4 regions of the Clostridium sp. HMP27 genome follow, and region 1 is predicted to be linked to each of the others. Evidence: riboswitches for the same ligand, from Rfam matches in the RefSeq annotation. Region 1 holds a riboswitch; each other region holds the start of a gene.
What was found. A riboswitch is a leader RNA that binds a small molecule or an ion and turns the genes downstream of it on or off. The one in region 1 is predicted to bind cyclic di-GMP.
Positions count from the first base shown of each region.

Region 2: linked by a shared signal. The riboswitch ahead of DP68_RS15435 (histidine kinase) and the one ahead of DP68_RS10920 (methyl-accepting chemotaxis protein) in region 1 are both predicted to bind cyclic di-GMP.
Region 3: linked by a shared signal. The riboswitch ahead of DP68_RS10670 (ketoacyl-ACP synthase III) and the one ahead of DP68_RS10920 (methyl-accepting chemotaxis protein) in region 1 are both predicted to bind cyclic di-GMP.
Region 4: linked by a shared signal. The riboswitch ahead of DP68_RS03050 (methyl-accepting chemotaxis protein) and the one ahead of DP68_RS10920 (methyl-accepting chemotaxis protein) in region 1 are both predicted to bind cyclic di-GMP.

Region 1 covers NZ_JMFY01000019.1:1,002-4,221, reverse strand. The annotation lists gene DP68_RS10920 (methyl-accepting chemotaxis protein) at 1-1,464, opposite strand, end outside; cyclic di-GMP riboswitch class I at 1,617-1,708, opposite strand; gene DP68_RS10915 (dihydrodipicolinate synthase family protein) at 2,129-3,022, opposite strand; gene DP68_RS10910 (fumarylacetoacetate hydrolase family protein) at 3,062-3,220, opposite strand, start outside.
Region 2 covers NZ_JMFY01000035.1:39,498-42,717, forward strand. The annotation lists gene DP68_RS15430 (response regulator transcription factor) at 1-360, opposite strand, end outside; gene DP68_RS15435 (histidine kinase) at 357-1,634, opposite strand; cyclic di-GMP riboswitch class II at 1,705-1,788, opposite strand; gene DP68_RS15440 (class I SAM-dependent RNA methyltransferase) at 2,063-3,193, opposite strand.
Region 3 covers NZ_JMFY01000018.1:314,626-317,845, reverse strand. The annotation lists gene DP68_RS10680 (hypothetical protein) at 1-31, shown strand, start outside; gene DP68_RS10675 (VanW family protein) at 73-1,356, shown strand; cyclic di-GMP riboswitch class I at 1,563-1,654, shown strand; gene DP68_RS10670 (ketoacyl-ACP synthase III) at 1,779-2,780, shown strand; gene DP68_RS10665 (methyl-accepting chemotaxis protein) at 2,847-3,220, shown strand, end outside.
Region 4 covers NZ_JMFY01000003.1:100,933-104,152, reverse strand. The annotation lists gene DP68_RS03050 (methyl-accepting chemotaxis protein) at 1-1,820, opposite strand, end outside; cyclic di-GMP riboswitch class I at 1,979-2,062, opposite strand; gene DP68_RS03045 (hypothetical protein) at 2,382-2,684, opposite strand; gene DP68_RS03040 (hypothetical protein) at 2,795-3,220, opposite strand, start outside.

The DNA of each region.
Region 1 (3,220 bases):
TATAGAGGCAATCACGCTGCTTGCTTGGCCAATTTTATTAGAACTATCATTAGTTTTTAATATAACTTCGTATATTTCTTGTGTTGCATCATTGCTTTCTTCTGTTATTTTTGACAGATTGTCAATCTCTTTTAATCCCTCATTAACAACTTCTATTACCTTATTTGAAGCATTATTTAATGCTTTTACATGCTCTTGATCTTTTTCAATTATTTCTCCTAATAGAGCAGCCTCTGAAGAACCATTTTCTGTACTTCGTGCTTGATCAGATGCTCCCATTGCTATTTCTTCAACTGTTCTTGACACTTCCTCTGCAGAGCTTGCTGATTGTTGTGAAGTGGCTGTCAATTCTTCTGAAGCAGCAGACACTTGTTCTGCTGAATTACTTATTTGACTAATAATTTCTCTAAGACCATTAATTATATCTTGAAGCGCTTTTGCTAAGGCCCCAATTTCATCTTTCTTCTTAAGAAATATTTCAGGAATATCTTCTGTAACATCCAGATTAGCTATTTTTTCAGAATGTTGTATAGTTGCAATGATTGGTTTTACCATTGAATTGCTAATTAAATATGTAATGGCAATACTTATTAATAAAATAACAATCGTAACTATAATATTTGTTGCTTGTAATGCAGGAATTGCAGATAAAACTTCTTTTTGATTCGCAGTAATAATTAGCATCCAGTCAGTACCTTCAATAGGTGAATATCCAGCATACAAATCCTTTCCCTCAAAAGAATAATCACTAATTCCAGTCTTTTCTGTCAATGCTTTTTCGAGCAATGCCGCTACTGACTTCTGACTTTCATCGTTCTTTGCTTCCTCAATTGGATTATATTGATTTAACACCTTTTCTCTATCTGGATGCCCAATCACAGTTCCATTGATATTAATTATGTAGCTATATCCTTCATTACCATACCCTATATCATCTGCACTGTTACTTAAGGAAATTCCATCTCTACGGCCTACCAATGCCCCTACAACTTTACCTCCATTTTTAATAGGAGTAGCATACATTAATACAGGTTCATTGGTTACACTGCTAACTAACAAATCAGATATGTTAGTTTCACCACTTAAAGCTTTTTTTATATAATCTCTATCACCTAATTGGCTGGTTGTTCCATCACTATAATAGGCAGTACCATCAAGATGAACAACAGCAATATCAATAAAATTTGTTCGTTCTATTTGCCTTTGCAGCACAGGTTTTTGTATCTTCCAATCCATGCCTTGGATATCTGCTCTCAATGCTATCATTTCCAATGTTAGCTTTTGAGTTTCAATTCTACTTGCTATTACTTTTGATCCTTGAATAGCTAGTGAGCTAAGTGACTTTTCTGCTTCTTTTCTAAGAGAATTGCTTGCTCTTTGTAAAGAAATAATACTCAAAGCAGTAGATGACAATAAAATTAATATAGAAAAGTAAACAATTAGCCTTGTTTTAATACTTTTCATTTCAAATCTCCATTTGAATCCTTTTTCATTTTTCATTCTAAACCCTCCATTTAATTCTTTAAATCGATAGATCAATACATGATGTAAAACTTTATGAAAATAAACCCCCTTTATTTTTTAAAACACAAATAAAAGGGGGTTGCTTAGCAATATTGTGCAGCTGGCTACCATACTACATGTTACTTTGTAACTTAGGCCCTTGGCTTTGCGTCCTTACCTTTCGGTAAGTTTGCCCTTTTAATTAATGTATGTAATTTTTTATTTTTGGTAATTTATTATTTATGCTACATTTTTATATAATGTCTTATGTTTTAAAAGGCAAATAGGTTTATTTATTGGATACTAATGTAAAATATTCCTTTTACCTCCCAAGTTATATTATAACAAATTATGTTATAATGCAACATTTTTAGAGTATATTCTACAAATAATGATAATTTTATCACATATTAACATCAAAATCTGTATAGAATAGTACACAATAGCCTTTTGTATATAACTGCTTCTACTCAATGCACAATATAATAAAAAAATTGTGAACAAGTGCCGCGTAAACTCTGCACTTTATCCACAATTTTTATCACAAATTCATTTTATATATTAGATATCAATCTAACTTTGTACATAATTCAATTATATTAATTAATAATTTTGTTGTCCAAATTTATATTAACTTTGTTCTTTCCATTAGCATCTTAATCTTAACTGTTTGTTCTTCATTTGCTTGAATGAATGGAATCGTACAATATTCCTCCATTTCGATTCCTCTTAAAATCATTGCTTTCTTAACGATAGGAATAAATGGCGTCCCTATATCGTAAATTGCCATCATTTCATTAATTGTCTTTTGAACTTCGCAAGTCTTTTCAAAGTTTCTTTCATCGATAGCCTTTACCCAAGCAGAACATACCTCAGGTGCAAGGTTTGAAAGTCCACCAATGCATCCAGCTCCACCACTTAAGATATTATGCGCAAAGTTTTCATCAAAACCTGAGAAAACTTCGAAATCTGGGAACTCTTTATTCATTGTAGTTATAAGAGCTCTTGTATGGCCCATTTCTGTAACTGTGTCCTTATATCCAACGATATTTTTATGCTTTCTTACTAAACTTAAAGTAAGTTCTGGTGTTAAATCATATCCAGTTCTATCTGGGAAGTTATATAAATAAATATTTGCCTTAGTTCCATCTGCTACCATATCATAAAAAAGTTCAATACTTTCTCTTGAAAGACTGAAGTAATATGGGCTAATAATCATAACTGCATCTGCACCTACTTCATGAGCATAATTTGAAAGCTCTATAGTTTCATCTGCAGACATACAGCTTGTACCAATAAAAACTTTAGTTCTCTTATTAACATATTCTACAGCAAGCTTAATAAGTTCTTTTTTCTGCTCCATAGTCATTGTAAAGAACTCACCAGTACTTCCCATTACAACAATACCATCTATTCCACCATTTATTAAATGATCATAAACATTTTTATTTGCCTGATGATCAATATTTCCATCTTTATCAAATGCAGTAACCACAGGGGTTAACCATTTTGCTTTCATAAATATATACACTCCTTTTATTATTTCTTAAAATGCTTCTCATTCTACTATATTTCTTAATACACCAATATTTTGAACTTCACATTCTACTACATCTCCAGCTTTCATAAAGCGTGGAGGCTTAAATCCCAATCCAACACCAGCGGGAGTTCCTGTAGCAATTATGTCTCCAGGTTCTAAAGTAATCCCATTAGAAAT
Region 2 (3,220 bases), on a different contig from region 1:
ACCTTTGTATATGATTTTTATTGCATAACATATTTCTTCTGGAAGAGCATTTTTTAAAATATAGCCATCTACATTTGCTTCTTTACAATTCTTAAAATCCTCTTCACTAGCTGAAGTAGTTAGAATTACGAATTTACAGTTACATTTTTCTCTCTCCAACCTAGATATTATATCCAGTCCTGAGCTTATTCCGAGTCTTAAATCAATGAGAGCTATATCTGGCCTAGTACTTTTGATAATTTCTACTCCATTTTTTACATCAAATGCCTCACCCACTACCTCTATTTCTTTCTCTAGTGCTAAAATTGTGTTTAAACCTTTTATTACTAATGGGTGGTCATCTATAACAACTACTTTCATAATAGAACTTCCTCCTCATCATTAGATATAATATATAACTTAGGTATAATTATATTAATAGCCGTCCCTTTATCCCATTTACTATTTATTTGGAATTTACCATTTAATCCTTTTGTTAGACTTTGCATATTGTAAATTCCAAGCCCTAAGCTTTTTTCTGTATCAAGCTTAATGTAATTAAATCCTATGCCGTTATCTATAATAGAAACTTTAATTAAATCATTTTCAATTATTAAATCAATATTTAAGATAGTACATTTACCATGTCGAATTGCATTTCCTGATGCTTCACATACTATTCTATATAAAGCTTGCTTCAAATAACATGGTATAGTATACTCATCACCTTTAATCTTAAGATTTGTCTTTACACAATTTAAATTTGATAAACAATTTAAATACTCTCCAATTTCTAGCCGAAAGCTTTGTTCCTTTTTCTTTTTTGAGCTTAACTTATATATTGCATTTCTAAGTTCGCCCAAGGAATATCTGGCTGTACTTTTAACAAATTCTAAGTTTTCCTTTACTTCTTCTTCAGTCATATTATCTAAATTATTGATTACATTATGAACACCACATACCATACTAAATAGTTCCTGAGATACAGTATCATGTAGTTCATTTGCAATTCGATTTTGTTCTTCTGTAATCATTATGTGATTTAAACTTCTCTCTATTCTAAGTCTTTCAAAAGTTCTAGTACTTAATTCGGATAAAAATTTCAATTGCTTTTCATAAGCACTAGAGTTATTTACAAAACTATCTTTTTTAATTCCTAGAATTCCATAAATTTTAGATACTGATTTAACTACAGAAATTAAATAAGTTTCATTACAAATTTTCACTTCAAATAAAATTTCCATATCCTTTAGATTGGCATATAAACTTTCCATTTTACTTTTAATCTCTAGGTTTAATTTCAAATTATGTTTTTCTGTATTTACCATAAAGATATCTTCTTCGATATTACTTTTTAACCAGAAAAAACTTAAGCTACTCCTAGTTATCATTCTTGTATAATCAACAAAAACTTCAATTATATTTTTCAAACTATCATTACATTTAAATTCTTCAACCATTAAATACAAGTCCATAATATATCTAATAGTATCTATTTCACTTCTTAATCCAATACTTTTAATATAATTTAAAGAAAATATTTTGTTTAATTTATTTACAAATTTACTTCCATAACTTGTCCATAGCTTTTTTCTGTCTATCGAAAAAGAATTACCAGCACTTTTAACTTGTTCTATTCGTTTTTCATGGATCATTTATTGGCCCCTCTCTTGTAGCAGTTTAAAGCTTTTAACATTATTTTAAATACGCAAAAAACCGCCTGATTTCTCAGTCGGTAGGGTGCACTACTAGCTCTTTGCATTCTAAGTGCCCAAATAAAGAATGCATATCATCACTCCCGATATCCTAATTATAACCATTTTTTCCATTTAGCTCTATAAGCTTTTTCCGTCATTTCTTTGTATACCTTGACAAATAAATTAAATTTATTATAAGAATGTTACATTTTTGTGACAATACTGTTACAAGCTTGTAGAATATATTGACCTATTGTTGATAAAAATCTTACAATTATATTATTAAAAGGTAGTATAAAAACATTATGTTTTATACTACCTTTTTTTACGATTATAACTTATATATTTATAAAATTAGTATTAATATAATTGCTTATCTTCAAAAGTTATCTTTTTTTCTCAGGCTCTGCTCCTAAGTACTGATAATAATAGCATTGAATTCTTCCATTATAAAGCTTTCTATTTTTATTTGATTTTTCACCAAATAACTCTTGAAATTTAGGGTGAGAGGTAAGTACAAAATATGACCAATCATTTAAATCTGTAAAAACCTTTCCCATAACCTTGTATAGCTCTTCAACTTCTTTCTCTTCCCCAATTCTCTCGCCGTAAGGAGGATTTGTTACTATAAAGCCATATCTTTTCTTACTACTAAAATCTCTTACATCCATCTTTTGAAAGAATATATTTTCCTCAACTCCTGCTTTTATAGCATTTGCTCTTGCAGTAGCCAATAATCTTCCATTTATATCAGAAGCAAGTATTCTGAATTCCTTATTATTAATTGAATTTTTAGCATGCTTTCTTATATCATCCCATAAGCCCTGATCTATTATATCCCATTGTTCTGATACAAAGCTTCTATTAAGTCCTGGTGCTATATTTCTTCCAATCATTGCAGCTTCGATGGCTATAGTTCCTGAACCACAAAGAGGATCTGCAAGCACTCTTGAAGGTTCCCATTTACTTAAAAGTACTAATGCTGCTGCTAATGTTTCCTTTAAAGGAGCTTCTCCTGCAAGTTCTCTATATCCTCTTTTATGTAATCCTGGTCCTGATGTATCTATAGTTAATGTAACAATATCTTTAAGTATTGCCACTTCAATTTTATACTCTGCTCCACTTTCAGGAAATGTGTCCATTCTATATTTTCTTTTCATAGATTCAACTACAGCCTTTTTTACAATAGATTGACAGTCAGGCACACTATAAAGTTTAGATTTAACCGACTTACCAGTAACATGCATAAACCCTGTTATAGGTATTATGTCTCCCCACTCCACTTCTTTAGTTCCCTGAAAAAGCTCTTCAAAAGATTCCGCTTTAAATTCTGCCATTTTTATAAGAACTCTCTCTGCAGTTCTAAGCCACATGTTGCAGGTCACTATATCCATTTCGTCCCCTTCAAAGGTTACTTTTCCATTTTCTATAGTTAAATTATCATATCCTAATTCTTTTAATTCATCAGCTACTACCTTTTCAAGTCCAAAAGTAGACGTTGCAATTAGTTTATACATATATATCTCCACCTTTAATTAGCAATT
Region 3 (3,220 bases), on a different contig from region 1:
AGGCGAAATTATAAACTTTTTTTCAAAATAGATTTGTAATATATTTTTAATTTTAGGATGAAATATGAGGGAATGATGAAGGGAAAATATCGTGTTACTTTAGGTTTTAAGATTTTAGTATTCCAGTTTATCTCAAGTTTTTTAGGTTTAATAATTGGTTTTGTATGGGGATTAAATATGGAAAATGAGAGATGGAGTCAGTTGATTTATAGTGATATAAAAATAGCTGATATTGATCTGGGGGGTAAAACTAAGGAAGAAGCAAGAAATATAATTAATACTCAATACATAGATAATATATATAACAAGAAACTATATGTAACAATTGATGGTAAAACTTACTCTATAAACAAGCTTCAATTAATTAAAAGTTACAGTATTGATAGTGCCATTGATAAAGCATTTAGCTTTGGAAAGGATTTAAATATAATTAAACAGCATGAACTTATAAATCTTGGTAGTAATAAGGCATATAATTTAGATTTTACTTGTGATGACGGAGTAATTAGGGCATTCATAAGTAAAATTGAAAAAGAAATCAATAAAAATCCTATAAATGCAATAATAAAAATGAATACTGAAAGTAAAATACAAATACAAGATGATATAAAAGGTGCCATAGTTGAAAAAGAAAAACTTTATGAGTATATTAAGAGTATGATAGAATCAGGAACAAGCGGTGATATTTATATAAAGGCGCCTGTTAAAGAGGTAGAAGCTGAAATTAAAAAGTCTGAACTTTCTGGTATTAATACGTGCATATCGTCGTTTAGTACAAGTTTTAAATCGTCATCTTTTATGAGAGTTAATAATATTAAGGTTTGTATTAATGCTATAAATGGTACAATTTTAATGCCAGGTGAGACTTTTAGTTTTAATGATGTAGTAGGAGAGAGAACGAAAGAGCGAGGATATATGGAAGCCCCAGTTATAATTGATAATAAAATTGAATCAGGGATAGGTGGAGGTATTTGTCAGGTGTCATCTACCCTATATAATGCAATCTTAAAAGCAGGAATACAAAATATAGAGAGAATAAATCATTCATTACCATCTTCTTATGTAGAGCTTGGACTTGATGCTACAGTTGATTGGCAAAACATAGATTTTAAGTTTGTAAATACGCTTAACTATCCAATATATATAGAGGGACATACTGAGAATGGAAATTTATATATTAATATTTTTTCAAATTCTGATTTAAGTAAGAAAGTATATGTAATTGAAAACGATGTGAATAGGAATGATAGTGTCTATAAAGTGAAAGTCATAAGAAAAACATATGAAAATGGAATGCTCATTAATTCTGAATTTATTTCTAACGATACGTATGCACTAATATCTTCCAATCTCTAATATAAATAAACTTGAAAAACTACCATTCAACAGATACTGATGAGTTTTTTATTATATTTTAATAAGTTTTGTTAGGCATTAGATATGTATAGAAGTTGTATAATAATAGTACAATCAATAAAATATACTAAAGAAGTAGTAAATAATGCCGATTATATACTTGTGCATTAAATTCATGTAAAATATGTTAGTGAAATCCAAATAAATATTGAAAATAGCAAACCTATTGAAAAGTAGGGACGCAAAGCTATGGGTCTAATGGATGAATTATCAATCCGATGATTGCCAGGTTGCCAAAGTATTTTAATAGAACAGTGTTTTATGAATAAAGTTTATAATAAAGTGCTAAAGGTGCCCTTGTAGCAAAGGCTTCTTTAGCATTTTTTGTTTTTAAATATCATAAAATCAGGGAGGCCATAATTATGTTTAAAAATGTTTATATAAGAGGAATAGGGAGTTATCACCCCAAGAGGCTAGTCAAGAATGAATACTACATTAACCATTTTAAACGATATGGGTCAGAAAAGCATGTAGCCGGACTCATGAAAAAGCTTGGAAGAAGTTCAAGAACTTTAGCTAGTAAAAATGAAACAAGTATAAGCATGGGAGTAGAGGCTGCTAAAAATGCTCTTTCAAATGCTGGTTTAACGTCATCGGATATTGATGCCATAATAGCAGTTTCTGATACGCCAGAATATTTAACTCCATGTTGTGCATTAATATTAAAAAATAAGTTACAAGCAGAAAATGTTACTAATGTATTTGACGTAAATAATGACTGTGTAGGTATGCTTACTGGTATAGATATCGCGTCAAAGTATTTAAAAACTGATAAAAAATATAAAAGAATTTTAGTTGTTGGCTCAATGCTTATAAGTCCTTTTGCTCGTGAAGATGATATGGTTGTTTATTCATGTCTTGCAGATGGTGCAGCGGCTGTTGTATTAGAGGTAAAGGAAGAAAATCAAGAAAGAGGGTTATTAGGCTCCAGAGTATTTACAGATGATACATATAATGAAACCATTAGATTTCCTGCATGTGGTTTATCTAATGTACCAAGTGCTATTAAAGCACATGATAAAAAAATGGCATGGAACCCATTTGATTTTGGATTTCTTTCAGACAAATGGACAGAATTAATTACTGAGTTATTAAAAGAAAATAAATACAAACCAAAGGACGTTTCACATTATTTCATGTCCCAGTTTTCTAAATCTGATATAGAATTAACATTAAACAAGTTAGAAGCTTCTTTAAATAAGGCAACATTTGTCGGCGATAAATATGGGTATACTGGGTGTACAAGCCCTATCATGGCTTTAGATGACAGAGTAAGAAAAGAGAAGTTTAATAAAGACGATATACTAGTATTTTGTTCGGTAGCTGGTGGATATATAATGACTGCATTATTATATAAATGCTAGCAAAATTATTATTAAATATTAAGAAACTTATTGTACAAAAATATGTAATTAAACGGAGGATAATTTATGGCTAATAATGATGGGATTGTGAGCAATTATCAAAAGAAAACTTTAAGATTTGTTTTAATTCTCTATTCTATAAGTGCCTTGTTAGCAGGTATAACATTTGCAGGTATGAAGCTCTTAGGCTTATATAAAGAAGTGAAATGGGGCTATATTGTAATATTTACAGTACTAGTGCTATTAGAAGTGGTAATGTTTAGAGTCGTTTATAAATCAATATTAAAAGCTAATGATAATTGGATGAATCAGTTAAATATGTTTAAGCCAATTATATTAGTAATATCATATGTTAATTATCTTTATATTACTTTAATGATACCGTCAAAGGAATTATGGGTAAGTGTTTTTTACTTTATAATAATAGGAGCATTATTTTT
Region 4 (3,220 bases), on a different contig from region 1:
TCTTCTCCTGAAATATTTAACTGTTCTATTATTTTTTCTACTTCTTCCATTGATTCAGCAATTAACATATATTTATCTTTGCTATTGATTACACTATTTGTCTGCTCATCAGTTATGACTGATACCCTTTTCATTGTACTTACAGCATCTTCAGCATTCCTTTGCAATTCATTAACAATTTTATCAATATCCTTTGTAGAAGTTGACGATTGCTCAGCTAACTTTCTTATTTCCTCTGCAACTACCGCAAACCCCTTACCTGCTTCTCCTGCTCTTGCAGCTTCTATAGCTGCATTTAGAGCCAACAAATTAGTTTGTTCTGCTATGGAGGCAATTACATCACTTGCTTGTCCAATTTTAATAGAACTATCATTTGTCTTTAATATAATCTCAAAAATCCCTTTTGTTGCATTATTGCTTTCTTCAGTTATTTTAGATAGTTTATCTATTTCTCTTAATCCTTCTTCAACAACCTCTGTTACCTTATTTGAAGCAGCATTTAAATTTTGCATATTACTTTGATCTTTTTCAATAGTTTTTTCTAACAAATCAGCCTTTAAAGAACCTGTTTCTGTATTTCGTGCTTGCTCTGAAGCACCCATTGCTATTTCCTCAACAGTTTTGGAAACCTCTTCTGCAGCAGTGGCGGATTGTTGTGATGCAGCTGTCAATTCTTCCGAAGCACTAGCCACTTGTTCTGAAGAATTCCCTATTTCTTTAATTATTTCTCTAAGGCTATTAATTATATTTTGTAATGCAGTGGCTAAAGTTCCAATTTCATCTTTTTTATTTATATAATTTTGAGAAATATCCTCAGTAATATCCAAATTAGCTATCTTTTCTGATTGTTTTACTATTTTAATAATAGGTTTTACAATTGAACTGCCGATTAAATATGTAATAATGATGCTTATTACCAAAACAATAAACATAACTGACACGATAACACTTATTAGTTTCGGAACCTCAGACAAAACTTCCTTTTGATTAGCAGTGATAATAAGCATCCAGTTAGTACCTTCAATAGGAGCATACCCAGCGTACATATCATTCCCATTAAAAGAATAGGAACTAACTCCCGTATTTTCCTGAAGTACCTTTTCAATCATTGTTGCTACTGATTTCTGATTTTCATCATTTTTTGCTTCATTAATTGGATTGTATTGATTTAAGACCTTCTCTCTGTCTGGATGACCAACTACTGTTCCATTGCTATTAATGACATAGCCGTATCCTTCTTTACCATATCCAGTATCATCTATAACTTTGCTTACAGAATCCCCATTTCTACGACCTATTAAAGCTCCAACTACTTTCCCATCCCTTTCAATGGGAGCAGCATACATAAGAACAATCTCATTTGTCACACGACTAACTAACAAGTCAGATACATTTACTTGACCATTTAAAGCTTTTTTCACGTAATCTCTATCACCTAATTTACTAGTTGTTCCATTTGAATAATGAGCAGTTCCATCAAGACCAACAATAGCAATGTCAAGAAAATTTGCTCTTTGTACTTGCCTTTTTAGTATAGGCTGCTGAATCTTCCAATCCATACCTTGAATGTCTGATCTTAGTGCTATCATCTCCAAAGCCTTTTTTTGAACTTCAATTCTACTTTGTATTACTTTTGATCCTTCCTTGGATAGAGAAAGCAGTGATTTTTCTGCTTCTACAGTAAGAGAATTGCTGGCTCTAACTATAGAAATCACCCCTAGCGAAATAGAGGAAAATAAAATCAATATGGAAAAGCATACTATCATCTTTGTTTTGACACTCTTAGAACTTTTAATATTCTTAATTCTAATTCTTTTCATTCTGATGCCCCCGTCTCATGCTAATTATTTTGCTTTTGATATATTTCTATTTTTCAGTTTGAAATTAATATATTTTTTCTAACATCTTTAATACCTCCTTTCAAAAATAAAAACCCCTTTTATTTGAAAAACACAAATAAAAGGGGTTACTAACAACACTATGCAACCGGCTGCCATATTTTTTTCAATTTAGGCCCTTGGCTTTGCGTCCTTATCTTTCGATAAGTTTGCCCTCTTAAATTAATGTATATATTTTTATTTCTAATGATTAAGTATTTCCACACAATTTAAACATACTTGTGTAAATTATACCATTTAAGTATATTTTACACAATACCTTTTGGTACAAAACTTTTCGACATATATTTGATTTTTATATTTTGTAAATTTTTTAATTTTACCAAACTTTTATATTTAAATTCAAAATTTTATCGTTGTTACTAAACCAAATAACATAATACTTAAATCATTAATCAACTCATACATTACTAACAAAAAAAATAATCATTAAAGTCGGATATTTAATTTTTCCGTCCTTAATGATTTCTCTCATTTTCTAATTTATTTACTTTTATGTGATTTTTCTTCTATAGGTTTGAATACCCATTCATAACCACCTTGTGCTGTCATGGTAATTAAAATAGCATTAATAAAAGTTAATAACAGCTTAGATATATCAAATGTACCCGACATAATTTGATATCCTATAATAAGTATTAATGAGTATATAAAAGCTACATATTTTGTAGGCAGCCCTTTAAATACCTTGTCAATTAAATCTTTTGTAAATTCAGTAATAAGTACAACTACAGCCACCATACCTCCGAATGTTGAAAGATAGTCTAATGTTATTAAATTATCCATAATAAAATCCCCCTATATTTTTATTAAATTATATTATTTTTAAAGGAATCTTATTACAAACTATTTTATATAAATCAACATCAATGTTTATTGATGCTCTTTGAATCTTTTTATAAAATATGACTTCTTACAAAAGTCAAAATGTCTTTTGCTCCTGTTCTTCCTATAATGTCTTTTAAATAACCCAACCCTTTACAAAAATCTATAGTTTTATTAGATCTTACTTTTACTTTTTTTCTTTGTCTACCAACTGCCAATTCAGCATTTAAATTTCTCAAATCAATAATTTCTCTATGTTTAATACCTCTTAATATTTCCATGGAAATTTCTCTACTAAGATCCTCAACTGAAAAATATGTATTTTTATCATTTCCTTCAAAGCATTTATATATTATGTTTTTTAAATTTTTATCTATATTCTCTGGATAATTATCTTCTATAAAAATATCTAACACTGTACGCGGCATCTTTCCAGTAGCCATAAAATACATAATCTTGCCTACGTTGTATAAATCATTTTGTTTACTAAGCTTCCA